4 regions of the Ruegeria sp. BG7 genome follow, and region 3 is predicted to be linked to each of the others. Evidence: riboswitches for the same ligand, from Rfam matches in the RefSeq annotation. Region 3 holds a riboswitch; each other region holds the start of a gene.
The links. A riboswitch is a leader RNA that binds a small molecule or an ion and turns the genes downstream of it on or off. The one in region 3 is predicted to bind cobalamin.
Positions count from the first base shown of each region.

Region 1: it holds a riboswitch for cobalamin, as region 3 does, so the genes downstream of both, ACR3EH_RS21025 (CbtB domain-containing protein) here and ACR3EH_RS13045 (hypothetical protein) in region 3, are expected to answer to the same signal.
Region 2: it holds a riboswitch for cobalamin, as region 3 does, so the genes downstream of both, ACR3EH_RS16000 (DUF1636 family protein) here and ACR3EH_RS13045 (hypothetical protein) in region 3, are expected to answer to the same signal.
Region 4: it holds a riboswitch for cobalamin, as region 3 does, so the genes downstream of both, ACR3EH_RS20370 (DUF1636 family protein) here and ACR3EH_RS13045 (hypothetical protein) in region 3, are expected to answer to the same signal.

Region 1 is NZ_JBQFIU010000003.1:358-4,553, forward strand. It holds gene ACR3EH_RS21020 (DUF1636 family protein) at 878-1,213, shown strand; cobalamin riboswitch at 1,392-1,606, shown strand; gene ACR3EH_RS21025 (CbtB domain-containing protein) at 1,641-1,811, shown strand; partial or broken gene ACR3EH_RS21030 (CbtA family protein) at 1,816-2,513, shown strand; gene ACR3EH_RS21035 (hypothetical protein) at 2,577-3,080, shown strand; gene ACR3EH_RS21040 (transglutaminase-like cysteine peptidase) at 3,284-3,892, shown strand.
Region 2 is NZ_JBQFIU010000001.1:3,237,658-3,241,853, forward strand. It holds gene cobN (cobaltochelatase subunit CobN) at 1-1,106, opposite strand, end outside; gene cobW (cobalamin biosynthesis protein CobW) at 1,110-2,165, opposite strand; gene ACR3EH_RS16000 (DUF1636 family protein) at 2,167-2,541, opposite strand; cobalamin riboswitch at 2,636-2,852, opposite strand; gene ACR3EH_RS16005 (NAD(P)-dependent oxidoreductase) at 2,999-3,955, shown strand; gene ACR3EH_RS16010 (SLC13 family permease) at 4,036-4,196, opposite strand, start outside.
Region 3 is NZ_JBQFIU010000001.1:2,622,843-2,627,038, reverse strand. It holds gene ACR3EH_RS13060 (bifunctional 2',3'-cyclic-nucleotide 2'-phosphodiesterase/3'-nucleotidase) at 1-515, shown strand, start outside; RNA gene ffs (signal recognition particle sRNA small type) at 555-653, shown strand; gene ACR3EH_RS13050 (alpha/beta hydrolase family protein) at 702-1,562, opposite strand; cobalamin riboswitch at 1,694-1,914, shown strand; gene ACR3EH_RS13045 (hypothetical protein) at 2,006-2,413, shown strand; gene ACR3EH_RS13040 (protein-tyrosine phosphatase family protein) at 2,416-2,916, opposite strand; gene ACR3EH_RS13035 (DNA polymerase III subunit gamma/tau) at 3,089-4,196, shown strand, end outside.
Region 4 is NZ_JBQFIU010000002.1:561,985-566,180, forward strand. It holds gene ACR3EH_RS20360 (carbohydrate kinase family protein) at 1-668, shown strand, start outside; gene ACR3EH_RS20365 (D-lyxose/D-mannose family sugar isomerase) at 684-1,349, shown strand; cobalamin riboswitch at 1,449-1,647, shown strand; gene ACR3EH_RS20370 (DUF1636 family protein) at 1,887-2,243, shown strand; gene ACR3EH_RS20375 (ABC transporter ATP-binding protein) at 2,240-3,016, shown strand; gene ACR3EH_RS20380 (ABC transporter substrate-binding protein) at 3,029-3,979, shown strand; gene ACR3EH_RS20385 (FecCD family ABC transporter permease) at 3,981-4,196, shown strand, end outside.

The DNA of each region.
Region 1 (4,196 bases), on a different contig from region 3:
AGATTGGGGTATCTCCGTCAAGTAAAGGCCACTGGGTCGAGCGCATTACGGCGACGATATCGAACGCCTGATTAGGACGACCATGGAGGCCGTTCATCTACTTTAGGAAGAACGCAATCATCCCCCAAGGATAAGGGGAAATGCGACGGCTCCGGCACTGCGTCGATGACATTGGAGGAGTTCGAAGACTGGCTGCACCCGGAGATATGCCGTTATCACAACACCCGTCACAGCGGGTTGCGGCGAGCACCGATGGCAGCTTGGGCGATCCTCAGTTCTGGTGACGCAGACAGAAAAGTTTTTGATGCCTAGGCGTTTCGCATCAGCGAACTTTCTTTTGAATGTCGTCAGTTGGCGCGACGCATTCAGTCCCATGATCGGTCGTGGTAACGATCAAGCACGAACCCCGCTATATGTCCCGGATCTGGACTGTAAATGACGATAGAACGAACCTAGTTACGCGCTACAAGAACCTGTCGCGTCCCAGAATTCACCTTGGCGCGGTGCGCGCGGACCTGAAAATAGGCGTGTAATGGCGAGCCGATCCCGGAGGCAATGCTGTTTCAGATTATTGAAGAACAAAGATGTTTCGCGTGAGCTGTTCCACTTCATCGCCTACCACCTGCTTCAGCTCAATCTCACATAGAAACTTGGAAATCTCTTCGTCTGATGGTTGCTTCTTCGCTCTGCCAAATCCCCGTCTCGCACTCGGTGTATTTGCATAGTTTTAGAGGGCTAGGGCTAATGTGTGCTTGTTGCTCGAGTATAGACTCTTTTCCAGATTTAGAGTCAAAACAGGTATTGAAACCGAGCTAACAACCGACCAGCAAATATGAAATCTCAGATGGAAGTTCTCGATCAAGGATCAGCCTGACGCATGTGCCTGCCTACCCTCACGCTTTGCAGAACCTGCCGCGACGCGGATTCCACCCTTTATAATCAGCTAGCCGCAACGCTGGAGGCATCGGGGGTGCAAGCCGAGTTGCAGCAAGTAGATTGCATGTCCGGTTGTCGCCGACCACAGACGTTGGCGGTGCGACAAAGCGGCAAGACCGCCTATCTGTTCGGAGAGATTACTGCAGTCGATCTTCCGGACATAATGATTTTCATGCGGATGTATGAGGACAGTACTGACGGCGACTTCGCTGACGCCAGGAAGCTAGGTAAGCTACGTTTCAAGGCGATTGCACGTATACCGGCACAAAAAAGATAGCCCACATGCAACTTGCCGGCCAAAACTCCGGTGTGGAGTTTTCAGCTTACAGTTTGTGTTTTTCGACTTAGCCTGCACTTAGCGGCTAAAATCTAAACCAATCCTGCCATTACTTAAGATTAACCGCTGCAGAATGCTATGATGTCGCTTTCGTACTTGACGGAACGCAGCACTATGGAAGAATAAAGGCTTCTACGGTGTCCAAAGGTGCTTACGCACTGGGACTGAAACGGGAATGAGGACGGTGCATTAAACTACTGCACTGAAGCCTTGACCGCCCCGCGACTGTGAGCGGCGAGCGGCCTTCCAATACCACTGGCGTAATGGCGCCGGGAAGGGGGAAGTCTGCTGTGACCTGCGAGTCAGGAGACCGGCCGTAGAATGGACACAACTTATGCCGTCGGGTGTGACGGTGAGGAGGATTAAAATGACGACAAAAACGATCAAGGCATCCGCCGCTGGCGCATCCTTTCTGCCTGCAGTATTCGCCGTGGTTCTGGGTCTGGGGATCATTACCGTGACTGGCCATGTTCAGGCTTCTGGCCTGCATGACGCGGCTCATGATGTGCGCCACGCAACTGGCTTCCCCTGCCACTAAGACAATGTTCAGTCGTATTCTGACCAGCGGCTTGTTCGCTGGTGCTGCAGCGGGGCTGATTGCCGCCCTTCTGCAGTTGTATTTCGTGCAGCCCGTGCTACTTCACGCCGAGCTCTATGAAGGCGGCGACCTGGTACATTTTGGCGCTGATCCGGTAACTGCGCATCCCGACCTGCCCGGCATGTTCGCCGAGCCGATGCGCGATGGTCTCAGCATTATCTTCACCACGCTTACGTACACTGGTTATGCGCTAGTCCTGGCGGCTTTGATGTCGGTAGCCGAACGTCAGGGGCATGAAATCAACGGCCGCACCGGCCTGCTTTGGGGTCTTGCGGGCTTTGTCGCCTTCCACTTTGCTCCTGGCTTGTCGCTGGCTCCAGAAGTTCCCGGAGTGGCGGCAGCAGATGTCGGAGAGCGTCAGATCTGGTGGACGGTCACCGTTGCCGCAGCCGGCGTGGCCATGTGGCTGATTGCCTTTGGAGGTAACCTGGTAAGCTACCTGATTGCGGCCGTGCTGCTAATGGTACCGCATATTATCGGGGCCCCTGAGCCCGACAGTTTCTCTGGGCCGGTTCCGACCGAGATCGGGGCGCTTTTGCTGCCCGGGCCTTCGGCATCGGCATGGCCGCCTGGGCACTCTTGGGCAGTTTCACCGGCTACTTCTGGCAGACAGAAGGCAAGCGCGCAGGCGCTGCAGTCTGATCGCGCTCCTCCATTGCTACCCCGCTGGTTACACCGGCGGGGCTCTTTATTGAGGATGACAAGATGTCCCGTTCTCTCGCTCTCTTTGCCATCGGACTTGTCTTTGGCGGCGGTGCTGGCTTTGTGATTGCCGCCAGCAGCGGTAGCACCTTTGAGAGCCATGATCATACTGACCCGGCCCAACATGGCGGCAACATGGAGATGGCAGCGCACGACCACTCCGCGGCCACTAATCTACCTGCCGACAGCGACGCCCCCAGTGTGGCGATCCAGATGATTAAGGATCCTATGGCGGGCTGGAATCTGCGTGTGACACCGCAGAACTTTCGCTTTGCTCCGGAAAATGCTTCCTCGGCTGACGTTCCAGGCGAAGGTCACGCGCATGTTTATATCAACGGCGAAAAGCTGGGCCGCCTTTATGCCAATTGGTTACACCTTCCGTCGCTCCCCGATGGCAATGTTGAGGTAAAAGTTTCTCTCAATGGCAACAGCCACAGCCCTCTGATGGTTGAGGGTGTGCCCGTAGAGGCCAAAGTGACCGTCCAGCCTGACGGCGATGACTCCTGAGTGACATTCCTGGCTGAGAAGACAACTACGTGGGTTCAGCAGGTCAAAGCGGCAAGTACAGCGTGCGTGCGGGTTTTTGCCGCTCTGTATCCAAGAACAGACAAGCTGTTGCAAAGCACCGCAGAACATGAAGGCTTGCGATAGAGTACTCTTGGTCCGGCAGTTGCGGATGCACTGGAAAACTGAGCATGGGGAAGGCAGATATGACAAAACCCACTTTAGCTCAGGAACGGTTTTCGGAAAAGATACCGGTTTATCTATCGATAGCCGGTTTCATATGCAGTTACTTTGTCTCTACCGCTACATTGCAAGCCTCTGAGCTTCCCTTCATCGATCTTGATAGAAAGATTGAAGCGCCGTCGGGGGCCAAATCACTATGCAATGATTACTCTTGGGCGTGCGCGAAAACTCGTAGTTCTGGACTGTCCGAGGCGCAGGAAAAGCAGATCGTTAAAACGATCAACATGCGCGTCAATCGGAGGATTCGCGCCGTTTCGGATCAAAGCCAATATGGTACAAAGGAGTACTGGACCCTGCCGACACATGGATCAGGAGATTGCGAAGACTTCGCTTTGCAAAAGAAGTTTGAACTTGTGCAGAACGGTTTGGATCCTACGAAGCTACTAATTGCAACTGTCTTGGACACCAATCGCAGTGGCCATGCTGTTCTAGTCTATCGCTCGAGTGAAGGCGATTTGGTTCTGGACAATGTTACCAACAGGATCAAAACGTGGAAGGAAACAAAGTATCTATTCCTTCGAATACAGGACCCGATTCACCCTGACCGTTGGGTGCAGATTGCTAACGGCTAAAAGTAAATGTGGCGCGCCACAATAAGCACTGGCCCTTTAACTTCTGGTTCTTTGCGGCGTTCAGTTGAGGTCTCCGCTTTTTCTTTCGATCAGACTTCACCGTGTAAGTAACCGGCCTGCGGCGGCAACACTGGAAAGCGCGATTTTGGCGCCGTTCACGATGCCCGGTTCGATATGCACTTTCTTTCTCCCAAAGCCTCACCCGGCGCCTAACGGTAGATCTCCTGACTCGCGACTGAACGCTCACGGAAATGGGTCATTTACGGAATTGGCACCATTGAGCTCACCGCGCCGATTCCCCGTC
Region 2 (4,196 bases), 610 kb from region 3:
AGGCGCAGCCAACCTGACACCCGATCGATAATGGCTTCGATCCGTTCGGCCTCGGCCCGGTGGGCAAAGCGGGAGTATTCCAGATGAGGATCGCGTTTACCCGGTTCCTTGAATGAAGCGATGCCCGCCGAAATCCGCCCGTCTACCTCGGGCAAGACAACATGCATGGCAAGGTCGGCAGGTGAGAGACCGCGTTCCGCCTCAGCCCAGGCTTTGCGGCGCGAGGTGGCCAGAGCGACCTGAAACACCGGCACATTGGCGGCATCCAGCGGAGACGTGCCCGACGCGCCTTTGCCCGAAAAGGACGTTGCGTTGATGATGGCAGCGGGGGTCAACGCCCCAAGCGTCTCGCGCAACCAATCGGCAGCAGTTGGCGCTTTGAGCGAAGGCGCGAACAGGCCCACTGCCGCAAATCCGCGCGCACGCAAACTGCGGATCAGAGCTGCGACTGGGGCAGTGTCGGCCGACGTCAGATATGCGCGGTAAAACGTGACGACGATACGTTTTGCGTCGCCTTCGAACGCGGTATCCGTTGGGATTACACCACGATCCGGGCACCATGCGCCGCATTCAGGCAGAGTCTTTGCGCCCATCACCGGCCCGGCATAAAGCCCTGCTGCCAAGGCCATCTGGGCCAATGCGGCTTGCGCTGCGACCTCTCCACCTGTGTCGCACAGATGGGCCAGACGGCGCAGCGTTGAAACGGGCAGGGTGGAATAGTCATCCAGCCGCGTATCTTCGCGCCCATCCGCGGGCAGAACGGCAAGCGCGATACCCTTGGCCTGCGCCAGCGCCAGAACCTGTTGCAAGCCGTAGGACCAGTAAGGCACGCCGCCAATCAGGCGGATCAGAATGCCCTTGGCGCCGTCCAACGTCTGCTCGACATAAGTGTCGACGGACAGAGGGTGTTTGAGGGCGGTCAAATTGGCCAGTCGAAGCGTTGGCATTCGACCCTCGGTTCCGCCGCCACGATGCCAGCCCGCCGCGAAAGCGCCGAGGTCGCTGTCCGAGAAGGACAAAACAACCAGATCCGCCGGGCTTTGGCCCAGATCGGTTGGGGTCTCGGTTTCCTCGAGCCCGTGGCTTTCGCGGAAGACGACGTGCATGGTTTACTCGGCAGCCTCGGTGACGCCCGCGAGGATCGCGTGGATTTCGGCCTCTTTGATGTCGTCATGCTCGGCGATAACGACCAGACGCGAACGGCGCTCTTCGCCTGGTTCCCATGGGCGGTCATATTGATGACGGACGCGCGCGCCCACGGCCTGAACCAGCAGGCGCATGGGTTTGCCCTTTACTGCCGCATAACCTTTGACCCGCAGGATGTTCAGCTCGGTCGCCAGACGTTCGATCTTGGCGACCAGATCGGCTGGATCGGTTTGTTCCGGCAACTCGACGATGATGCTTTCGAAGTCGTCATGTTCGTGATCGTGGTGACCGTCGTGATGCGACGGACGCGCATCCATGTCGTCCTCGGCTGCAGCTTCCAGTCCCAGTACAACGCGGACATCCACGACGCCCTCGGCGACTTCGACAACAGGCAGGGGGCGAGGGGCTTCGGCGGCGATCACTTCTTTGGCCTTGGCCACACCTTCGGGCCCTGCAAGATCAGGCTTGGTCAACAGGATGATGTCGGCGCAAGAGATCTGATCCTCAAACACCTCGGACAGGGGCGTTTCGTGATCGATCGAGTCGTCGGCGAGGCGCTGGGCATCGACAGCTTCGACATTCGGGGCAAAGCGACCGGCGGCGACGGCCTCGGCATCGGCCAGAGCGATCACGCCATCGACAGTGATCTTTGAGCGGATATCCGGCCAGTCGAACGCTTTCAGCAGCGGCTTGGGCAGGGCGAGGCCAGAGGTTTCGATCAGGATATGCTCGGGGCGCGGTTCCAGCGCCATCAGCGCCTCGATGGTCGGGATGAAGTCATCCGCGACGGTGCAGCAGATGCAGCCGTTTGCCAGCTCCATGATGTTTTCCGCAGGGCAATCCGGGATGGCGCAGGATTTCAGGATATCGCCATCCACGCCCACATCGCCAAACTCGTTGACGACAACAGCCAGACGTTTGCCCTGCGGGTTCTGCATCAGGTGTTTGACCAGCGTGGTTTTGCCCGAGCCCAGAAAGCCGGTGATCACGGTGACGGGAAGTTTTTCGAGATTCGACATGTCAGGCTCCAATCGGGGGAATGCGCGAAGCGCAGTTTTTGCGGAAATGTTCAGGGCGCTCGCGCCATTTCACCAGGCCATCTTCGGTGGCCAGATACTTGGTTGCGCCGTCGACGATTACATCGACATGGTCCACTTCGTTCAGGTTTTCGTAAACGAAGGTCCAGCGATCGGGGCCACCGCGCAGCACGATAGAACAGCCCTGATCGCAGTTCGAAAGGCATTCGACAGGTTTCAGGGTGATGCCTTCAGGCAGTTCGGCTTGTTCCAATGCCTGGTGCAGCAAAGTGCCGGGGCGTTGCGCATCGTCTTCGATGGGCAGCCCGCGGCGGCAGGTCGTGCAGACCAGCAGTTCGACCGGTGTGGTCTCAGTCATGTCTCTCATCCCCCCAAATCCTCTTCGCGGGGGACGGGGTTTCAAGCGGGCCACGTGTTGCAACATGGACCCGATACCGGAACACCCCGCCCGGTTTCAACTTCGGGTGTTGGCAGGTCTCCCGGCTTGCGGATGTCAGAGGCCCGGTACGTCAGGGTCCTCTGTCGGATGTCCCGCCTTCCCGGCCTAGGCCAGTGGCATTGGGCACCCTCTCCGGTCACGGTCGCGGGGGCGGCTGCGTTTGGCGGAAGATCCGTTGACGCATTCCCTTTTCATCGGCTCTTGCCGACACCAACGAATGGGTCATGCGGCACTGCTGGCCCGCTTGTCAAGCGCGTTGCGCGTAACATCAGGAGGCGGGTGTGAAAAGCGACCTGTGGTTGTCGTTGGGCGGCATGAATGGTCAGATAAATCCGTGATCGCATGACAGGTACAAGCCAGCAGGGAGAGGCGACATATGAAAGTAGGATTCATCGGGTTGGGAAACGTTGGCGGCAAGCTTTCGGGATCCTTGCTGCGGAACGGTATTGATCTGACGGTACATGATCTGAACGCGGATCTGGTGGCCGCGTTTGTCGCCCTTGGCGCAAAGGCAGCCGAAGGCCCGGCACAGTTGATGCGCGATTGCGATGCGGTCATCACCTGCTTGCCATCGCCTGCGGCGTCAGATGCGGTCATGCAAAAGATGCTGCCCGAAGTGGGCCCCGGCAAAATCTGGATGGAGATGTCGACAACCGATGAGGCCGAGGTCAAGCGTTTGGGGGCCGAGGTGATCGAACGCGGAGGCGCGGCAGTGGACTGCCCGGTTTCGGGCGGGTGCCATCGGGCGGCCACCGGCAATATCTCGATCTTCGCGGGATGTGACCGTGCGACTTTTGAGCGGATTCTGCCGTTTCTGACCACCATGGGACGGCGTGTTTTGCACACGGGTGAATTGGGCTCTGCCTCGGTTTTGAAGGTGCTGACCAACTATCTGGCCACAGCCAACCTGATCACTTGCGCCGAAGCGCTGGTCACGGCAAAGGCGGCGGGCATGGATCTCAACACGACATATGAGGCGATAAAAATCTCGTCCGGTACGTCCTTTGTGCATGAAACGGAAAGTCAGGTCATACTGAATGGTTCGCGCGACATCTCCTTCACTATGGACTTGGTGAAAAAGGACATTGGTCTGTTTCAAGAGGTAGCGGACCGCGCCGGGGTGCCTCTGGAAATGAATCCGGTCATGATCAAGATTTTTGAAGATGGCATTGCCCGGTATGGCGATCGCGAGCTGTCGCCGAATATCATCAAACGTCTGGAAGAGGCGACTGGTTTGGACATCACAGCCCCCGGTTTCCCGCCGGAGATGGAAGATGATGAACCGGAAGAGCCGGGGTATGAGGTTGTCCCGCAAGGCCGGGGCTCGGCGTAGAGGTTCAAGCTAACCTTTCCAACGAAATGTAATCGGCAATCGGGGTGGGCCAGCCCAGAAATCCGGCCCCGATTGCCGCGCTAGTACATAACGTTGATCATCACCAATGAAACGACAAGGAACAGCGCGGTCATGATGCCGCCTGAACGGACGAAATCCATGACCTTGTACCCTGCCGGACCCATGATCAGCGCATTGACCTGATGGGTCGGGATGATGAAGCTGTTCGAGGTGGAAATGG
Region 3 (4,196 bases):
ACCAGCTGTCACCTGATATAGAAGCGGACTTAGTAAACCCCGAACGTGCCGGTTACAATTTTGACGTCATCTTCGGCCTGTCCTATCAAATCGATCCATCGCAACCTGCGCGCTTCGACAATGACGGTCGGTTGGTCGACCCTGACAACAGGCGAATTCGCAATCTGACATTCGGTGGCCAACCTGTTCAACCTGCGCAAAGATTCGTCCTGGCCAGCAACAATTACCGCGCCAGCGGAGGCGGACATTTTCCTGCCGCCTCTGCGGCCCAACGCATCAACCTACCGCCGCTCGACATCAAAGAACTGACGCGGGATTACCTATCTCGTCGCCTTCCGCCCGATCCAATATCGCGGCACCCCTATCCGTTTACACTGACAGCTCAAACGGGCGTAAATGCCTTGCTTCGAACAGGTCCCGGTGCCCTTGAACACATGGATGAGCTGCGCATGTTCAACGCCCAAATGCTAAGTCCTGATGAAGCCGGATTCGAGCGGATCCGTCTGACGTTCTGACGGGTTGTCTTTTGCCCTCGCCTTCCCTATATCCAGAGTCGAGAGGTTGGCGCGGGCGAGCGCCTCGCCAACCTGGTCAGGTCCGGAAGGAAGCAGCCACAACGAGCCCCGCTTGGGTCGATGTCCAACCTCTCACTTTCCCCTCACATGCCTAATGGGTGATACGCGGTCTCACCCAAAACGTGTTCAGATGTCGACAAAGCGTGGCCAAAGGGCCGCGTTACGACGAGCAAAAGCCCCAATATGCCCAACTTCAGATAACCCAAATTCAGCAGGTTTCAGCAGATGTCGTTTGGCCTTGGGGCCATAGAGATCGGCAAGCCGCCATACCGCCTCGGGTGGGACCATCTGGTCATCTTCAAAAGTAAACAGATCCACCGGTTTTTCAGTTTCTGTCCAACGCGCATCAGGCAACCCGGCTCCGATCTCGGGCATGTAACTCGAAGGAGCGGTGCACCATTTACGCCATTGCCAGTAGACCGATGCCGGCAAATCCGCACCAAAACCGATTGCCTTTCCGGGTAAATACCCAAGCGCTTTGACCAGCAATGGGGCGTGCCCATACCAGAACACCCCGGCCAATCCACGGTAGGGCCATGGGTGATCGTTCAGGGTCACAAGCCCAGAACACACACAAATCATCCGGTCGATTTTGTCGATATCGGGCTGTACGGGTCCCAGCATGGCACCTACAGAATGACCAATCGTCCATTGTTGTGCACCGGGAAAACGCCTGCGCATATCCGCCCGCGCCGCCGGCATATCGATCAAGGCCCAATCGGCCATTGTCGCACGTGCATCCTTCATGCGGCCGGTCAAAGAGTGCCCGAAGTCCCGGTAATCATAGGTTAGGCACGCCATGCCGCGCTCAGCGGCCAGCCAACGTGCGAAGTGGCGATAATAGTCGCGTGGCACGCCTGTGGCACTGTTCAGCACAACCACTGTGCCGGGTTCCGACAACGGTCGGTACAAGCGCGCTGAAAGGGTTGATGACCCGGACGGAAAGAGGAACTCTTCGGTCAAAACCGTCTGTTCTGTATCCAACATGATCCCTGACCCTGCGCCGAAGACAAAGTTTCTTACTTCAATAATTGAAACTCTACGCGGGAAGTTTTTACCCATCCAGCATGACCAAACGTCGGGGACAAAGATCCGCTTGACTCGGAACCGGATCAGACGCTAGCGATTGTGTGATGGTTCCTGTCCCCCACAAGGGGTCGGGATGAAAAGGGAACACGGTGCGGTTCCGTCTGGTCATCCGGACGCTAACCAATGCCGCGACTGCCCCCGCAACTGTAAGCGGTGAGCAAAGCCGAAACGCCACTGGCCCCGAGGGCTGGGAAGGTCGGCAAAGCCATGACCCGCAAGTCAGGAGACCTGCCATCGAAACTGAAACCGAAACTCGGGCGGGGTGTCCGGGCAGGTCCTGACTGCACTTCGCTGTCCCACCTGACCCGATCCTTCTGTCCACCACGCGCGGAGGGCGCAGGATGATCTGGAAGACAAAGACGCATGAATACAGCGCAACGGTATGTCAGCGGACGGGCAAAACCTGCCCCGCCCTGGCGCGGCTGGCGCGCTCGATCTCCGAGGCCATGACACAAGCTTCGGCTGCCACAGGCGACGACTTCGAGTTTGACGGTAGTAGTGAGCTTTCACATTGCACAAAAGGGTGTCAGGCAATTTTCCAGGCACAATCAGACAGTGTTCGCGTGTTTTGTGACACGCAGCCCAACGCAGCAATTGAGGACCTGAACCTCTATGCTGATCTGATTTTTGGAAACACGTTCCGCACTCTGCCATCTGGCATCATTGCAAACCCACCCTGCGCGATGATCGAGGTTGCAACGCTACGGCCCCGGAAAACCGTACACGCACCCGAACAGCTTTCGGCCTGAGGTCACACCACCTGCGCCGGGGAAACCCGGGCCGCCCAAGCCAGCTGCGCGTCTGTTTCCACAGCACAGGGGCGCAGCGAGCGCAGACGCTCCAGCGCCTTGTCAGCCCGTTCGCCGCACTCGACCATCAGACGCAGGACAACCATCCCCGACCTGCCACAGCCGCCCCGACAATGCACCAGCACTCGGCCTCCTCCAGCCAGGGCATGCCGGGCGGCGGCGCTAACTTCTGGCCACGCCTCTTCAACCGCCGCCGTTGGTGCGCCAAAGTCTTCGATCGGCAGATGCACCCACCGGCTGGCGCGGCTTTGAATATCGCTGCCAAAATCCTGCGCCCCGTGCTGAAGCATCTCGACATCCGTTGTCATTGAAATGACAATCCCCGGCTTCCACGCGGCAATCGTATCCAGATCCGTCTCATAGTCCCCGCCATGTCCGGGTATAGACGTCAGGGCCAGCGTTCCTCCTGCGACTTGCAGGGCATAGATAACCAGCTGCGACATGAACGTGTGTCCTCCACCAGGAACTCTTTACAAAAATGAGTCTTAAATTTTGTTGGAACAGCTTAGTGCGAATCCGGTCGGAATCTAAATCAAAAATCATCGCGCCTCGCAGTGGACGCGGAAGGCAGCGGCCACTACGCTGAGCCGAAGCACCGAATCCGACCGAGAAAACATGACCGACACGCCCAGCCCCGCCTATCAGGTTCTCGCCCGCAAATATCGCCCGGAAACCTTTGCCGATCTGGTGGGTCAGGACGCCATGGTGCGCACCCTGAAAAACGCATTCGAAGCGGACCGGATTGCGCAGGCTTTCATCATGACCGGCATTCGCGGCACCGGCAAAACCACCACCGCGCGGATCATCGCCAAGGGTATGAACTGCATCGGCCCCGACGGCAATGGCGGCCCGACGACCGAGCCTTGCGGGCAATGCGAACATTGCGTGGCGATCATGGAAGGCCGCCATGTCGATGTGATGGAGATGGACGCCGCCAGCCGAACCGGTGTGAATGACATTCGCGAAATAATCGACAGTGTCCGCTATCGCGCCGCCAGCGCGCGTTACAAGATCTACATCATCGACGAGGTCCACATGCTCTCGACCAGCGCTTTCAACGCGCTGCTCAAGACGCTCGAGGAACCGCCTGAACATGTGAAGTTTATCTTCGCAACAACCGAAATCCGCAAAGTGCCGGTCACGGTTCTGTCCCGCTGTCAGCGCTTTGATCTGCGCCGGATCGAGCCCGAAGATATGATCGGGCTTCTGCAAAAGATCGCAACCGCCGAAGATGCCCAAATCGCCGATGACGCGCTGGCGCTGATCACACGTGCCGCGGAAGGATCGGCACGGGATGCAACCTCGCTGCTGGATCAGGCGATTTCGCACGGGGCGGGTGAAACCACTGCCGAGCAGGTCCGCGCAATGCTGGGCCTTGCGGACCGTGGCCGCGTTCTGGACCTGATGGACATGATCCTGCGGGGCAACGCGGCGGGTGCGCTGACGGAACTCAGCGGGCAATACGCTGAGGGCGCAGACCCACTGGCCGTCTTACGCGATCTGGCCGAAATCACCCATTGGGTGTCCGTCGTCAAAATTACGCCCGACGCCGCCGAAGACCCAACCGTTTCGCCTGACGAACGGAGCCGTGGCCAGCACATGGCAGAGGCCCTGCCGATGCGCGTTTTGACCCGGATGTGGCAGATGTTGCTGAAAGCGCTCGAAGAAGTTTCAGCCGCGCCAAACGCGATGATGGCCGCTGAGATGGCCGTTATTCGCCTGA
Region 4 (4,196 bases), on a different contig from region 3:
TACAACTTGAAGATGGGCACGCAACCTACAGTTTCGTTGATGAAAACACGGCTGGCCGTATGTTGGCACCTGAAGATATGCCAGACCAACTCCCTGCCATCTCGGCATTGTATCTTGGGGGTATAAGCTTGGCGTGTGAGCCATGTGCAGATGCCTATGCATCTTTGTTGGCTCAACACGGAAACGACCGCCCTGTCATGTTGGATCCCAACATTCGTCCGGGTTTTATTCAGGATCAAACCCGCTTTCGAACGCGTTTGAACCGCATGATCGCGCAGTCCGATATCGTGAAAGTGTCGGACGAGGATCTGGACTGGATCATTCCCGGTGCGGAACCCGAAGCAGTCAAAGCAGCCTTGCTGTTGCAAGCCGGACCATCAGCGCTGATCGTGACCCGGGGCGGCGATGGCGCAAACGGGTATCTGGCGGATGGATCGCAAGTGACGGTGCCGGTAAAACCGGTGCAGGTCGTGGATACGATCGGTGCGGGCGACACGTTCAATGCAGGTGTGCTCACTGGTCTCAGCCGCGCCGGGCATCTGACAAAACCTGCTGTACGCAACTTAACTGCCAACTCTTTGCGCGCGGCCATGGAACTGGGCGCCGAAGTTGCAGCTGTAACCGTATCTCGAGCTGGGGCGGAACCGCCTTGGGACCATGAGCTATAATTCTTGGAAAAAACAATGAAACGATCTGACATAAATCGCATCAAATCCGAAGCGCAGGCGTTCATCCAGTCCTTTGGCGGTGTACTGCCGCCTTTTGCAGACTGGTCACCCGAACAGATGCGCAGCCCAGTGGCGCAAACGATCCGCAGCCGCGGGTTGGGGTGGGACATCACCGACTACGCTCAGGGCCGGTTTGATGAACTGGGCCTGTTTCTTTTCACGCTGCGCAACGGCGAAGTGAATGATTTGCAGTCTGGGCGCGGGATGCTTTACGCAGAAAAATTGCTGATTTCGAAAGACAAACAACTGTCTCCGATGCATCGCCACATCATCAAGGCAGAGGACATCATCAACCGTGGCGGCGGCGATCTGGTGATGGAGATTTATGCATCGGACCCAGAAGGTGGCATCGACCGGCATACGCCTGTCACAGTGCCCAGCGATGCCTGCCCTGTTACGTTGCAACCAGGTGAGCATCTACGCCTGAAACCAGGGCAAAGCGTAACCCTGATGCCCGGAGTTTGGCACGCGTTCTGGGCCGAGCACGGTGATTGCCTTATCGGCGAGGTTTCGACTGTGAATGATGATCGAACGGATAATGTGTTCGAAGATCCGATCCCTCGATTTTCAAAGATTGAGGAAGATGCCGCGCCAGATTTCCTATTGGTTTCCGACTACTGACGTAGACCGGGTTGACAATAACCGACAGACAACTGGGCTGAGCCCAAGTGATTTCGTCAAACGCCACTCATTCTCTTGCTTGACAAGTCCAGCACCACGAGACTAGCTGAGCGGGATGGTTCCGTAAGGGATGAAAATGGGAATACGGTGCGGCACAGTTTTTTTGCCAAGTCCGTGACTGCCCCCGCAACTGTAAGCGGAGAGCGACGCCATTACGCCACTGACCCCGAAAGGGTTGGGAAGGTGGGCCGAGCCTTGACCCGCAAGTCAGGAGACCTGCCATCCGATGTTCAACCAACCCGGGGCGGGGCGTCCTGGAAGGAGGCTTTGATGGCACGTTTTTCGCGTGTTTACATTGGTAGCACCTTCTGTCCGCGCTTGGTTTCAAGCGGAGCGGACAGTGTTAAAGGTGACTGACAGAAATAAGCTCTTCTTCAATACCTACTGCGCTGAGGCATCCCGCGGTGCCGTTAATTCAATGCCACGTTACGTTATAACATTGCATATCAATCCAACCCGCAGTAAGCGCTACATGCAATGACGAAAATCGCTGATCATTTCATTCTTGTGTGTGCGACCTGCACAGGTGCCATGTCCACCGATCAAGTGACTGGCGCACTGGCGCAAACATTGCCCGAAGGATTTGCAATTCGAACAGTTGATTGCATGGCAGGTTGTTCCCGACCAACCACCATTGGCCTTCAGGCACCGGGCAAGGCGCAGTATCTGTTTGGAGACATCGACACGGAATTGGATCTGGACGCAGTGGTGGAATTCGCCGGACAATACCGCCTTAGTTCCGATGGCTGGACAAGTGCAACCGAACGCCCGCCCGCGTTATTCACCAAGACCTTGTCCCGAATACCCGCCCTGCCAACCGAGAGGGTGTCATGAGTTTTCTGTCGGTCGAGGGTCTCGAATATTACGCTTTGAACGGCGATGTCCTTTTGCAGGACGTGTCCTTCGGCTTGGAGGAGGGCTCGATTCTGGCAATTGCGGGTCCGAATGGCGCGGGAAAAACAACACTGCTCAAGTTGCTTTGCGGAATAGAACGTATTGCACTGGGTGATGTGCTTATAAGAGGCAAAAGCTTGCGCACCTTGTCCGCGCATGAGCGTGCCCGAACCATCGCGGTCGTAGGCCAGCAAGAAATGCCAGACGGTCGGTTGCGTTTGCGAGACTATGTTGCGCTTGGGCAAATCCCGATTCAGGCGGATAAATCGGCAACCGAGCACAAGGTAGATCTTGATCGAGTTCTGGAAACAACCGGATTGTCTCATCTTTCCCGCAAGCCGATGAGCCAGCTATCGGGTGGCGAGCGACAGCGCGCTCACATCGCGCGCGCTTTGGCACAAAACCCATCCCTGTTGTTTCTGGACGAACCGACCAATCACCTGGATCCAGACGCCAAGGGGCACATGTTGTCCTTGGTGGCCGAGCTGGGCGTCACGGTGGTCATGATCGTCCATGATCTGGTCATGATCCCGGAATTCGCCACGCATGTGGCCTTGATGAAATCCACACGCCTGACGGGTTATGGGCCCGTCAGCGACGTGCTGACCTCAGAACGTGTTCGCGACACCTTTGGTGTGGATTATCTGTGCTTTCAGCATGAGGGCCGCATAATCCCAGCGCTGGATATTCGAAAACGAAAACTGTCATCATAACAGGAGCTTACAATGATGCAGAAACTTTGGCCTGTGGCTCTGTTCACTGGCCTGGCAAGCGGCGCGGTCGCAGAAGCCATCACAGTGGACAATTGCGGCGAACCGCTGGTTTTTGAAACCGCGCCCGAACGGATCGTTGTCCACGACATGAACATGACCGACATGGCGTTCGCATTGGGCCTGCAAGACAAGATCGTGGGCCTGACCGGCATCACGGGCTGGTACAAGACGAGCCCTGATTTTGATGCACAGCGCGGTGATATCCCAGAGCTTGCACCAAAATACCCTACTGTTGAGAACCTCATCGCAGTAGAACCCGACATGTTCTTTGCAGGGTGGTATTACGGTATGCAGCCGGGTGGCGAGGTTACTCCGGACACCCTTTCGCCCTTTGGCATCAAGACCATGGTTCTGACCGAAAGCTGCGTACATCTGAGCAAGGATCGCCCAGAGGCCAGTATGGACCTGCTGTTTGGCGACGTTCTGCGTTTGGGTCAGGTCATGGGCGTCGAAGCCAAGGCGCAAGAGCTTGTCTCGGGCTGGAAAGACCAACTGGCCGCTATCGAAGCCAAAACAGCTGATCTGCCCAAACCACGTGTCTTCCTGTTGGACGGGCCGGCAGATGCGCCGTTTACCGCTGGTAAGTTTGCGATACCGGACGCGATGATCGCCGCAGCAGGCGGAGAGAATGTGACCCATGACATGGACACCAGCTGGGGTCGTACGTCGTGGGAAACCGTGGCTGCTGCAAACCCGGAATTCCTGGTTCTGCTGGACTATCAGACAGGAAACGGTGCAGAAGATACCTTCCAGTTCCTGAAAGATCATCCCGTCATGTCTCAAACCGATGCAGTCAAGAACGAGCGCTGGATCGGCCTGCGCTACGAAGAGCTGACACCCGGCCCGGCAAACATTGAGGCCATCGAAAAGATGGTCAAGGCAATGCACCCGGAGACCAACTGATATGGCCCATTTGGGCCGTTCGATCTTGCTGGGGGCGATCGTTCTGATCGCCCTTTTGCTGCTGTCCATCGTTTATGGAACAACAAATATTCCTGTGCGGGACGTGGTCGCCGCGATTGGTCTAGGAACAGGCCTGATCGATGGCGACATGTCCCCGCTTCACCGGATCGTTTTCGACTTGCGCCTTCCCCGCGCCTTGTTTGCCGCGGTCATCGGG